DNA from 4 places in the Erwinia sp. 1181_3 genome. Region 2 is predicted to be linked to each of the others. Evidence: predicted binding sites of a transcription regulator. Region 2 holds the regulator's gene; each other region holds the start of a gene.

Region 1 (3,172 bases), on a different contig from region 2:
CTGGCTGAGCATCGGCAGGCGAATCTTCACGTCGGCCCAGCTATCCGGATTACCCTTCTGTTTATCCGTCAGTTTACGCGCGTCCAGCATATGGGCGTAACCCATGTTATACGCCGCCAGAGCAAACCAGATGCGTTCGTCTTCAGGGATCGTTGGCGGTACCTTTTCCATCATACGCACCAGATACTCACTGCCGCCACGAATGCTCTGTTCCGGATCGGTCCTGTCACTGACATTCAGGCTATCCGCAGTATTGCGCGTCAGCATCATCAGGCCACGCACGCCAGTCGGGGATGTGGCCTGTGGGTTCCAGTGGGACTCCTGGTAAGAGATGGCTGCCAGTAAACGCCAGTCAATAACCTGCGCGTACTTCTCGAAAAGTGGCTGGAAGTCTGGCAGCGTTCCGTCAATGGCACGCAGAAAGGTGCGAGTATCGACATAATCGAACGTGCCGACGTGCCCCAGGTACTTCTCATCCAGACGGGCCATTGCGCCTTCTTCGCCCATCTGATTAAAGAAGTCGAGTAGCGCGGCATTCATGCTGTCATCCTGTTCACGCTGGACATACCAGGTGACCGGCTCTTCATCCGTGATATCAAAAGCCACTGCCAGCTGTGGATGGATGCGCTGCATCAGCGCGATAGTGACGGAATCGCCCACGGTATAGTCGAGTTTGCCATCGGCCACGGCTTCCAGCAGGCCCTGAGGCGTTTGATCGGTCGAGATCGCCCAGTCAAGATCGGGGTACTGATGCGCTTTCATTTCACGCAGGGTCGACAGATAAGCCGATCCTGACGCCGCCGTCAGGCGCCCCTTCAGATCGCCCAAATTTTTCGGCCGTGGTGCGCCGATACGGTACACCAGCTGTTGTGAAACAGAATAGTAAGACGGACCCGCACGAAAACGCGCCAGCCGTTCATTATTGTAAATTAACCCTGCCGCCAGCATGTCGGCTTTATCATCTTCGAGGTCATCAAACAGATCGCCCAGGTTCGGACGCACGGTGATTTCCAGCTTAACCCCTAAATAATCGGCGAAGCGCTTCGCCAGCTCGTAGTCCATACCCGCTGGGGATTGATTGACTGTGTAGTAAGTCAGCGGAGAATTTATGGTGCTGATACGCAGCACTCCCCGCGATTTTATCTGTGCGATACGGTCGGTCGAACCGCCGTACCACGGTATCGAGGGCCACAGTGCCAGCGCAAGAAGCACGGTGATCAGCCCGACCAGCAGATAATTAAATTTAAGGCGTTTCAAATAGTTATCTCTCGATGGTTCTCAGGTATCTGTCTTCTATGGCAGTATTTATTGTCTATAATTGGTCCTGAGCGTGGGGCATTCTGCTCAACTCCGCGCAGCTCCGCAACTGAAATCCACCTGTTTTGTGCGTTTTTCAGTCAATTCCTTATCGCGATTAATTCTGCGCAAACGGTTTCGTAACCGGTGGGGATTCTCTATAATACCGCCCGTTTTCCCCTGTTGCGCCCAAAGAAGCGTCGCCCGGCGCTTCGAGACGAGAGATCTTTAATGATGGAAATTCTGCGTGGTTCGCCCGCTCTGTCGGCATTTCGTATTAACAAACTGCTGACCCGCTTTCAGGATGCTCACCTGCCGGTGAGTGATATTTACGCTGAGTACGTCCATTTTGCCGATGTCAGCGCGCCGCTGAGCGAGGATGAAAAATCCCGTTTGCAGCGTCTGCTGAAATACGGTCCCTCTCTGGCTGAACATACCCCGGAAGGCCGCCTGCTGCTGGTCACTCCGCGTCCCGGCACTATCTCGCCGTGGTCTTCGAAAGCGACAGACATCGCCCACAACTGCGATCTCCCTCAGGTACTGCGTCTTGAGCGCGGCTTGGCCTTCTATGTGAAGGCACCGCAGTTGAGCGAAGCGCAGTGGTCAGAGCTGGCTGCACTGCTGCATGACCGCATGATGGAAACCGTCTTTGCCGATCTGAGCCAGGCCGATGCGCTGTTTGCTCATCATCAGCCTGCACCGCTGCAAAGCGTCGACCTGCTGGGTGAAGGCCGCAACGCGCTGGTTCAGGCCAATATCAAACTGGGCCTGGCACTGGCCGATGACGAAATCGACTACCTGCAGGCGGCGTTTGAAAAACTCGGGCGCAACCCGAACGATATCGAGCTGTATATGTTTGCTCAGGCTAACTCTGAGCACTGCCGTCATAAAATCTTCAACGCCGACTGGGTGATTGATGGCAAAACGCAGCCGAAATCGCTGTTCAAGATGATCAAAAATACCTTCGAGAAAACCCCGGACCATGTGCTGTCAGCGTATAAAGACAATGCGGCCGTTATGGAAGGTTCTCAGGTAGGGCGCTTCTACGCCGATCCACAGGGCCGCTATGATTTCCATCAGGAAGATGCGCATATCCTGATGAAGGTTGAAACCCATAACCACCCAACGGCGATTTCTCCGTGGCCGGGTGCGGCGACCGGTTCCGGTGGCGAAATTCGTGATGAAGGCGCAACCGGGCGTGGCGCTAAACCGAAAGCGGGTCTGGTCGGCTTCTCTGTTTCTAACCTGCGTATCCCGGGCTTTGAACAGCCGTGGGAAGAAGATTTCGGTAAGCCGGACCGTATTGTGACGGCACTGGACATCATGACCGAAGGCCCTCTGGGTGGCGCGGCATTTAACAACGAATTTGGTCGTCCGGCGCTGACGGGTTACTTCCGTACCTACGAAGAACGCGTTAACAGCCATAACGGCGAAGAGCTGCGCGGTTACCACAAACCGATCATGCTGGCAGGCGGTATCGGTAACATTCGTGCCGACCACGTGCAGAAAGGTGAAATCACCATTGGTGCCAAGCTGATCGTGCTGGGTGGCCCGGCAATGAACATCGGCCTGGGTGGCGGTGCGGCGTCTTCAATGGCCTCAGGCCAGTCTGACGCGGATCTCGATTTCGCTTCAGTACAGCGCGACAACCCGGAAATGGAACGTCGTTGCCAGGAAGTGATTGACCGCTGCTGGCAGTTGGGTGAAGAGAACCCGATTCTGTTTATCCATGACGTGGGCGCGGGCGGTCTGTCTAACGCCATGCCGGAGCTGGTGAGCGACGGCGAACGTGGCGGTCGTTTCAACCTGCGTGACATCCTTAACGATGAGCCAGGCATGAGCCCCCTGGAAGTGTGGTGTAACGAATCTCAGGAAC
Region 2 (3,172 bases):
CCTAACCTTCTGCATACCGCAGAAATCTCTTTTTTTACCGCGTTGCTGCTTTTTTGTAGCGCACAAACTGTTAATGGGAACGATGCGTTTACTCATCACGCTCTTCATACTGGCTTTCACTCAGTTGTTCTTCAACATGGCGCACGCATCGCCACATGCCCCTATTAATGCAAAACAGCAAAAAGCCGAAAGCAATACTGCACGTGTAGATGACCGCCGTAAGCGCCGCCCGGTAAAAGCCACTTCGACCAAAAAAGTCAAAGAACCTGTCAGTAAGAAAGCCAAAGAAACCGCTAAAAAAGAACCCTCTAAATCAGCACGGCTTCTGCTGGCAAAAAAACTGAAAGAGAAAGAAAAGAAAAAAACCAGCGTGGCCCCGGTGCGTAATGCGAAGGTGGAGAAGAAAACACTGAGTAAAAAACTCGCGGCCAGCAAAAAAGCAGATAAAAAACATTATGGTCGTCAACGCGCAGGCAGCAAAGCCACTGACGATGATAACGATGCTCTGAACGCCCCGCTCAAACTCAGCAAAGCGCATCGCGCTCGCTACCAGAAAGCACGTGAGACGGCGATGAACAAGCTGATGGGCCAGCTCGGTAAACCTTATCAATGGGGCGGCACCTCTCCGAAAACCGGTTTCGACTGCAGTGGTCTGGTGTGGTATGCCTATAAAGACCTGGTGAAGTTCAAGATCCCACGCACGGCTAATGAAATGTACCATCTGCGTGATGCGGCTTCGATTAAGCGCGATCAGTTAGAGAAAGGTGATCTGGTCTTCTTCCGTATTAACGGACGTGGCACAGCAGATCATGTTGGCGTCTATCTGGGTGGAGGGAAATTTATTCAGTCTCCACGGACAGGTAAAGATATTCAGGTCAGTGCGTTGAGCGAAGATTACTGGCAGGAACATTACATCGGTGCGCGCCGTATGATGACGCCTAAAACGATTCGATAATGCGTGTGGGTTCGGGAAGAGTTTCCTCCTCCCGTGCAAGAATTAATGCATTACCGCCGTAAAACTAAACGCAATAATCATCAGCAGTGAACCCACAACGGTCAGCGCCGTCATTTTCATATCAGTGTTCATTCTCTCTCCTCAATAACCTTGTTATTAGTAAGCCAACAGATTTTCCCACAGTTACCCGTAAAAATCTCGTTTTCTGTGCGCAGCCTTGTTAGAATTCTTTATTCCGTTGCGCAACACCGTTGGCAACGTGTAAAAGTCAGCACTGCATGTCACTCTACGGACGATTTTACCCCTTCCCGACCCTTTGAGACAGCACCCAAAATAATTCTGGTCGGGCAGGAATGGCTGTACCCAGGCAAACGTTTAACCAATTAGTTATCAAAATGTTACGATAACACCAGGAGTACGATTTTCATGGCAACAATTAAGGATGTGGCAAAGCGCGCCGGTGTTTCAACCACCACTGTGTCTCACGTGATTAACAAAACGCGCTTTGTAGCCGAAGAGACGCGCGAAGCGGTATGGGTTGCAATCAAAGAATTGCATTATTCCCCCAGCGCCGTAGCCCGCAGTCTGAAGGTCAACCACACCAAAACCATTGGCCTTCTGGCAACATCCAGTGAAGCGCCCTATTTTGCAGAGATCATTGAAGCAATAGAAAACCGCTGCTTTGCCAAAGGCTATACGCTGATTTTGGGCAATGCGCACAACAACCTGCAAAAGCAACAGGCCTATCTGTCAATGATGGCGCAAAAACGCGTCGATGGGCTGCTGGTGATGTGTTCAGAATATCCTGACACGTTGATTTCTATGCTGGAAGATAACCGTAATATTCCGATGGTCGTCATGGATTGGGGCGAATCACGCGGTGATTTCACTGATACCGTGCTTGATAATGCTTTTGAGGGTGGTTACCTGGCGGGGCGCTACCTGATCGAACGCGGGCACCGCGATATCGGCGCGATCCCAGGCCAGCTTGAGCGTAATACAGGCGGTGGCCGCCATGCCGGATTCCTGAAGGCACTGGCAGAAGCGGGCATCACTTTGCGCGATGAATGGCTGGTGCAGGGCGATTTTGAACCTGATTCTGGCTATCGCGCCATGCAGCAAATTTTGTCGCAGAAGCAGCGCCCAACGGCCATTTTCTGTGGCGGTGATATTATGGCCATGGGCGCGATTTGCGCAGCAGATGAAATGGGGCTACGCGTACCGCAGGATATTTCAGTGATCGGTTATGATAACGTGCGCAACGCCCGCTACTTTACGCCCGCACTGACCACCGTCCACCAGCCAAAAGAGCGTCTGGGCGAAACCGCTTTTGATATGTTGCTGGACCGTATTACCAGCAAGCGCGAAGATCCGCAAACCATTGAAGTTCACCCTTCACTGATCGAGCGTCGTTCCGTTGCCGATGGTCCTTTCCGCGACTACCGCCGTTAATCACTCACCTGCCACTGGCCAGGATGTTCGCTTAACCACTCTGCATTCAGGGTTTCTGTGCTCCCCAGATAGTCCAGTAACCAACTTAGCGCCGGTGAGGCGCTTTGTTCCGACCAGCTGAGATAACAGGGACTGTCGGGAAACGGGGACGTCAGCGTCACTTCTCCTAACACGCCTTGTTGCAGCCAGGGCTGGGCAAAATGACCGGGTACCATCCCAACACACAGCCCGGCTCGCAGGCAGTCAAACGCACTTTCCCAGTCAGGCACCACCAGCCGTCGTTGATTATCTAATGTCCACGTGGTGCGTTTCGGCAAGGCACGTGAGGTATCTTCCAGCACCAGCGATGGCCACTCACGGATTAACGTCTCGCTTAACGGTCCCTCATGGCTCAGCAGAGGATGTGACGTTTTCACCACGCAGCGCCAGTTAAGACTTCCCATATCACGAAAAGCAAAACGTCCTCGTACCGGGATCGCCTGAGTCGCACCGATCGCAACATCGACGCGACCGTCAGCCAGCGCATCCCACACACCGTTGAACACTTCCGGCATGATATGCAGTTCCATATCCGGAAAATGCCGGTAGAAATCCACGACCAGCTGCCGGGTGCGTGCCGGGCGCACAATTCTGTCGACCGCAATATTGATTTGTCCCCGCCAGCCGTTAGCCACCTGTTGACAGCGTGTGCGGGTGGCGAGCATTTTTTTGATAACAGCACGACCTTCTTCAATGAAAACCCGTCCGGCGTCCGTCAACTCCACA
Region 3 (3,172 bases), on a different contig from region 2:
TAAAGATATTACCATGGTTGTTGTTATCCGGCTAATCTGGGGAGTATTAAGAAGAGTGAGATCTTCATTGAAGGTGAAAGGTATAACAAAAAGTAAAGGAAACCCTGTAAACGGGTTCCCTGGTGTGGACAAAGTATGCGGCTAAAGACTGAAAAGGGACTAGATGTGTACTATTTTTTATAGCAGGGAGCATAGACCATAAGTGCCGAGAATGTAGCTGTACTTTAGTACAGTCAGGCACTCGCCATTTTCAGAATTTAGCATTCATTAATGGGGCAGGCGGCTGTAGGGGCTGACCTTCTGTTTCGGTCAGCCCGCAAGGTAAAGGGATTAATCCAGCTTCTCAACCGCCCAGGCAATCCCACTGGCGTACTCTTCCGGCAGCAGCGGCACCAGCGCGTTCAGCGCATGGCTGAGGGCCAGTGGGCTGACGTCAGACAGGTTCAGGTGGCCCACTTTACGCCCGGCACGCACTTCCTTCTCATACCAGTGCAGGTGCACCAGCGGCTGCTCCAGCCATGCCAGATTGACGTCGGTGCCAATCAGGTTGACCATCACCGAGGGTGTGTTGACGACAGGCGTTGGCAGTGGAAGGTCCAGAATAGCCCGCAGATGCAGCTCAAACTGGCTGATCGATGCGCCGTTCTGCGTCCAGTGACCGCTGTTGTGTACGCGTGGTGCCAGCTCGTTGATCAGCAAACCCTCCGGTACCACGAAACACTCCATCGCCATCACGCCGATGTAGTTCAGTTCGTTCATGATGGCGGAGAGCATACGCTCGGCCTGCTGCTGATGCTGCGCATCCACATCCGGCAATACTACGCTGGTGCGCAGAATACCGTCCTGATGCAGGTTGTGCGTCAGCGGATAGAACACCGTGCGGCCATCGTGGCCACGTGCGCCGACCAGCGACATTTCACCAGAGAAGTTAATTCCCTGCTCAACAATACACTCGCCGTAGCAATCAGCAGGCAGTGATGCGGTTTCATCTGCACGCAGGCGCCACTGGCCACGTCCGTCATAGCCGCCGGTGCGGCGCTTAACGATGGCAATGGAACCGAGTGTGGTGAACACCTGCGCCCACTCATCTGCACTGGAGAGCAACTGCCACGGCGCGGTTGCCAGACCCAGTCGGTCCAGCAGTTGCTTCTGGGTCAGACGGTCGGCAAGCAGCGGGAAGATATCGCGGTTCACAAAGGCGTTATGGCTGGCCAGTTCACGGGTTAATGCCGTTTCAGGCCAGCGCTCGATTTCGGCAGTGATCACGCTCTGCGCAATGGGCAGGGAGTCGGGTTCCGCATCCAGGCCCACCGGATAGACGGCAATGCCCAGCGGCTCACCCGCCTGGCGCAGCATCCGTCCCAGCTGACCGTTACCTAATACACAGACCGGCTTCATGCATCCACCCGTGGGTCCGGGTTATTCAGCACTTCATCGGTCTGGGTCTGGCGCCAGTGATTCAGGCGGCCTGCCAGTTCGGCATCATGCAGCGCGAGGATCTGTGCGGCCAGCAGGGCGGCATTGGCGGCACCGGCTTTGCCAATCGCCAGCGTGCCCACAGGAATGCCGCGTGGCATCTGCACAATAGAATACAGGCTGTCGACACCGCTCAGTGCGGCACTCTGCACGGGCACGCCCAGTACCGGAACCAGCGTTTTTGCTGCCAGCATACCCGGCAAGTGCGCCGCGCCGCCTGCACCTGCGATAATCACCTGATAGCCATTATCCGCTGCCTGTTCGGCAAAACTGAACAGTTTGTCCGGCGTGCGGTGTGCAGACACCACTTCGCAGTGAAACGGAACATCAAGGCTGGTGAGAATTTCCGCGGTAAATTGCATGGTTGCCCAGTCACTTTTGGAACCCATAACAATAGCAATGCGGGCCGGTGCGGCGTTGGATGACATGCGGGTCTGACTCCTGTGATTGTGATACTTCACCTGAATGGCGCTGTAGGCTTACCAGGTGGGAAGGGCACAGAGAATATCACGACTGAGCGGCAAGGAAAACGGTTGCGTGGCGCGAAATAGCGGCGGGTTTCGCCAGGTTTTTGAATCAGAACGGGAAGGAAATCAGGCTTATTTCATCGCTACTGACTTTGATCATCGAGCCTTCTTCATGCCAGGCCCCCAGAACCAGGCGTTCAGCCGCTTTCCCGTTGATCAGCAGAGGATGCACTGCAGGGCGATGAGTATGACCGTGGATCAGCCACTGAACCTGATGGCGGGCCATCACGTTCACAACAGCCTGGGGATTCACATCCATGATCGACTGGGATTTACTGCTGTTAGCTTCGCGGCTTCCGGCGCGCATTTTCAGCGCGATACGCTGGCGCACAAACAGGGGAAGGGCGAGGAACAGCGTCTGTAACCAACGTTGTTGTACTTTGGCACGAAAGCGCAGATAGCCTTCGTCATCAGTACACAGCGTGTCACCGTGCATTATCAGCACCTGTCTGCCATACAGATCCAGCACCTGCTCTTCCGGCAGCAGCGTCATACCGCAGGCTGTTGCAAAGCGCTTGCCCACCAGGAAGTCACGATTGCCGTGAATAAAGTAGCAAGGGATAGCCAACTGGCGCAGAGCCGTCGCGACCTCCGCATGCAGCGGATTCGGGTCGTCATCGCCAATCCAGGCTTCAAACAGGTCACCGAGAATGTACAGCGCATCAGCATGCTGTGCTTCACGGCGTAAAAAATGCAGAAAACCGGCAGTGATTGCCGGTTCTTCAGTACACAGATGGAGATCTGCGATAAACAGCGTGTGCGACATTATTAGCTGACGGTGACTTTCTGGATGATCACGTCGTCTTTTGGTACGTCCTGGTGCATGCCGCTGCGGCCGGTAGATACGGCTTTGATTTTCTCAACAACGTCCATACCTTCAACCACTTCAGCGAAAACGCAGTAACCGAAGCCCTGCAGGCTTTCATCACGGAAGTTCAGGAAGTCGTTGTCAGCCACGTTGATGAAGAACTGGGCAGTAGCAGAGTGTGGCGCCTGGGTACGAGCCATTGCCAAGGTGCCTTTGGTGTTCTTCAGGCCATTGCTGGCTTCGTTGCGGATCTCGTCTTTGGTGTCTTTCTGCTTCATGCCCGGTTCAAAACCACCGCCCTGGATCATAAAACCGTTGATCACACGGTGGAAGATGGTGTTGTCGTAAAAACCTTCGCTGC
Region 4 (3,172 bases), on a different contig from region 2:
AGGAATGAATAAATATGAGTAATACAGAAATCCGTATCGCCATTGTGGGAGCCGCAGGGCGTATGGGGCGTCAGCTAATTCAGGCAACGGTTCAGTCTGAAGGTGCGCGTTTGGGCGCCGCGCTGGTGCGTTCAGGTTCGTCGCTGACGGGCGCAGATGCCGGAGAGCTGGCTGGTTGTGGCGCACTGGGCATTAAAGTGACGGATAACCTTGATGCGGTGGTGAATGATTTCGATGTGTTGATCGATTTCACCCGCCCGGAAGGCACGCTGCATTATCTGGAATTTTGTCGTCAGCATAAAAAAGCGATGGTTATTGGTACCACCGGATTCGATGAGGACGGTAAAGCCGCCATCAAAGCCGCTTCTGCTGATATCGGCATCGTGTTTGCCGCCAACTTTAGTGTGGGCGTTAACCTGGTGCTGAAACTGCTGGAGAAAGCCGCCAAAGTGATGGGTGACTACGCGGATATCGAGATCATCGAAGCGCATCACCGTCATAAAGTTGATGCACCATCGGGTACCGCGCTGGCGATGGGGGAAGCGATTGCTGATGCGATGAACTGGAACCTGAATGAGCATGCGGTCTATAGCCGTGAAGGTTACACCGGTGAGCGTGAAGCACAGACCATCGGTTTTGCCACTGTACGTGCCGGAGATATCGTCGGTGAGCATACAGCGATGTTTGCAGATGTTGGCGAGCGGGTAGAGATAACCCACAAGGCTTCAAGCCGTATGACCTTCGCTAATGGCGCAGTTCGTGCAGCAATATGGTTGAAAGCGCATAAAACAGGGCTTCATGATATGCGCAGTGTCCTGAATCTTGATGATTTATAAGTGTTGTGTACCATCGTGATGTGGTTATTTCAATCATAACTTTTTGATTGGATGGGCAATAATTTTATTGCCCTTTTTATTTTGTATAAATAGCCATTTAAGTTATTTTTTTATAGGTTCCACTTATAAGTTGATCTTATCTCTGTTTTTCACCCTCCGTAAGCGCTATTTTTGACCATTTGGTCCACTTTTTTACTCCCCACCCCCTGAAATTATGCACAAGCGCTCAGGCAACCGATTTTATGACCAGGATGTGTCATGCTTTCAGGGTAAATCTTCCGGATTTACGCTCAGTTAGTTAAAAAACGCAGAAAAACATCCTCGCAGGGTAGACAATAGAGAGGGCGATCATTAGAATGCGCCCAATTTGCCAAAAACTGAGCAGTCAGGCAGTTTTTGCATTGATTTTGGGGTCATTCCTGAATTAATATGCATATATTGTGACTGTTTATTCCCTGGAGGATGTTTTGATTAAGTCAGCGCTATTGGTTCTGGAAGACGGAACCCAATTCCACGGTCGGGCCATCGGGGCAACCGGGTCGGCAGTGGGAGAAGTTGTTTTCAACACGTCAATGACCGGTTATCAAGAAATCCTCACTGATCCTTCCTATTCCCGCCAGATCGTCACTCTTACTTATCCCCATATCGGCAATGTCGGCACCAACTCCGCTGACGCAGAATCTTCTCAGGTACATGCATCGGGCCTGGTTATCCGTGATTTACCGCTGATTGCCAGCAACTACCGTAATGAAGAAGGCCTGTCTGATTACCTGACTCGCCACAACATTGTCGCTATTGCCGATATCGATACGCGTAAGCTGACCCGTCTGCTTCGCGAAAAAGGGGCACAGAATGGCTGTATCATCGCGGGCGATGCGCTGGATGCCGCTGTAGCACTGGAAAAAGCCAAAGCGTTCCCGGGCCTGAAAGGCATGGACCTGGCGAAAGAAGTGACCACTAAGGATGCGTATCAGTGGCTGCAGGGGAGCTGGACGCTGGAAGGTGAGCTGCCTGCGCCGAAGACTGATGCAGACCTGCCGTTCCATGTTGTCGCGTATGATTACGGCGTGAAGCGTAACATCTTGCGTATGCTGGTGGATCGCGGCTGCCGTCTGACCGTTGTTCCGGCGCAGACTTCCGCGGAAGACGTGCTGAAGCTGAATCCGGACGGGGTGTTCCTCTCTAACGGTCCTGGCGACCCGGAGCCGTGTGACTACGCGATTACGGCGATCAAACGCCTACTGGAAACCGACATTCCGGTGTTCGGTATCTGCCTCGGCCACCAGTTACTGGCGCTGGCCAGCGGTGCCAAGACCGTGAAGATGAAACTGGGCCACCACGGTGGTAACCACCCGGTGAAAGATCACGATAACAATACCGTGATGATTACCGCCCAGAACCACGGTTTTGCCGTTGACGACAGCCAGCTGCCTTCTAATCTGCGTGTGACCCATACTTCACTGTTTGACCATACGGTACAGGGTATTCACCGCACCGATAAAGCCGCTTTCAGCTTCCAGGGGCACCCGGAAGCCAGCCCAGGCCCGCACGATGCTGCGCCCTTGTTCGATCATTTTATCGAACTGATTAAAAAAGCTATTTAAGGTCGGGAGAGAAAGACAATGCCAAAACGTACAGACATAAAAAGTATCCTGATCCTCGGTGCTGGCCCGATTGTTATCGGCCAGGCCTGCGAATTTGACTACTCGGGTGCGCAGGCGTGTAAAGCGCTGCGTGAAGAGGGTTACCGCGTTATCCTGGTGAACTCCAACCCGGCCACCATCATGACCGACCCGGATATGGCCGATGCGACCTATATCGAACCTATCCACTGGGAAGTGGTGCGCAAAATCATTGAGAAAGAGCGCCCGGATGCCGTGCTGCCAACCATGGGCGGCCAGACTGCGCTGAACTGTGCGCTGGAGCTGGAACGTCAGGGCGTGCTGGCTGAATTTGGTGTCACGATGATCGGCGCCACCGCTGATGCGATCGATAAAGCGGAAGACCGTCGTCGTTTCGACGTTGCGATGAAGAAAATCGGCCTCGATACCGCACGTTCCGGTATCGCACACACGATGGAAGAAGCGCTGGCGGTTGCCGCTGACGTGGGCTTCCCGTGCATTATCCGTCCGTCATTCACCATGGGTGGCACAGGTGGCGGTATCGCTTACAACCGCGAAGAGTTTGAAGAGATTTGCGAGCGCGGCCTCGACCTGTCGCCGACCAATGAGCTGCTGATTGATGAGTCACTGATTGGCTGGAAAGAGTACGAGATGGAAGTGGTGCGTGATAAAAACGACAACTGCATCATCGTCTGTTCGATTGAAAACTTCGAT

What was found. The regulator PurR, encoded in region 2, represses purine synthesis genes. The targets are predictions, from matches to a motif close to CANGCAAACGTTTGCNTG.
Region 1: the regulator PurR is predicted to act here: its motif matches at 1,422-1,439, upstream of purL (phosphoribosylformylglycinamidine synthase).
Region 3: the regulator PurR is predicted to act here: its motif matches at 1,999-2,016, upstream of purE (5-(carboxyamino)imidazole ribonucleotide mutase).
Region 4: the regulator PurR is predicted to act here: its motif matches at 1,064-1,081, upstream of carA (glutamine-hydrolyzing carbamoyl-phosphate synthase small subunit).

What each region holds. Positions count from the first base shown of each region.
Region 1 is NZ_VTDE01000008.1:49,696-52,867, forward strand. It holds gene mltF (membrane-bound lytic murein transglycosylase MltF) at 1-1,257, opposite strand, end outside; gene purL (phosphoribosylformylglycinamidine synthase) at 1,528-3,172, shown strand, end outside.
Region 2 is NZ_VTDE01000004.1:388,901-392,072, forward strand. It holds gene FY046_RS13770 (C40 family peptidase) at 83-955, shown strand; gene cydH (cytochrome bd-I oxidase subunit CydH) at 998-1,087, opposite strand; gene purR (HTH-type transcriptional repressor PurR) at 1,382-2,407, shown strand; gene punR (DNA-binding transcriptional activator PunR) at 2,404-3,172, opposite strand, start outside.
Region 3 is NZ_VTDE01000003.1:58,273-61,444, reverse strand. It holds gene purK (5-(carboxyamino)imidazole ribonucleotide synthase) at 331-1,398, opposite strand; gene purE (5-(carboxyamino)imidazole ribonucleotide mutase) at 1,395-1,904, opposite strand; gene lpxH (UDP-2,3-diacylglucosamine diphosphatase) at 2,053-2,769, opposite strand; gene ppiB (peptidylprolyl isomerase B) at 2,772-3,172, opposite strand, start outside.
Region 4 is NZ_VTDE01000006.1:202,221-205,392, reverse strand. It holds gene dapB (4-hydroxy-tetrahydrodipicolinate reductase) at 15-836, shown strand; gene carA (glutamine-hydrolyzing carbamoyl-phosphate synthase small subunit) at 1,304-2,440, shown strand; gene carB (carbamoyl-phosphate synthase large subunit) at 2,459-3,172, shown strand, end outside.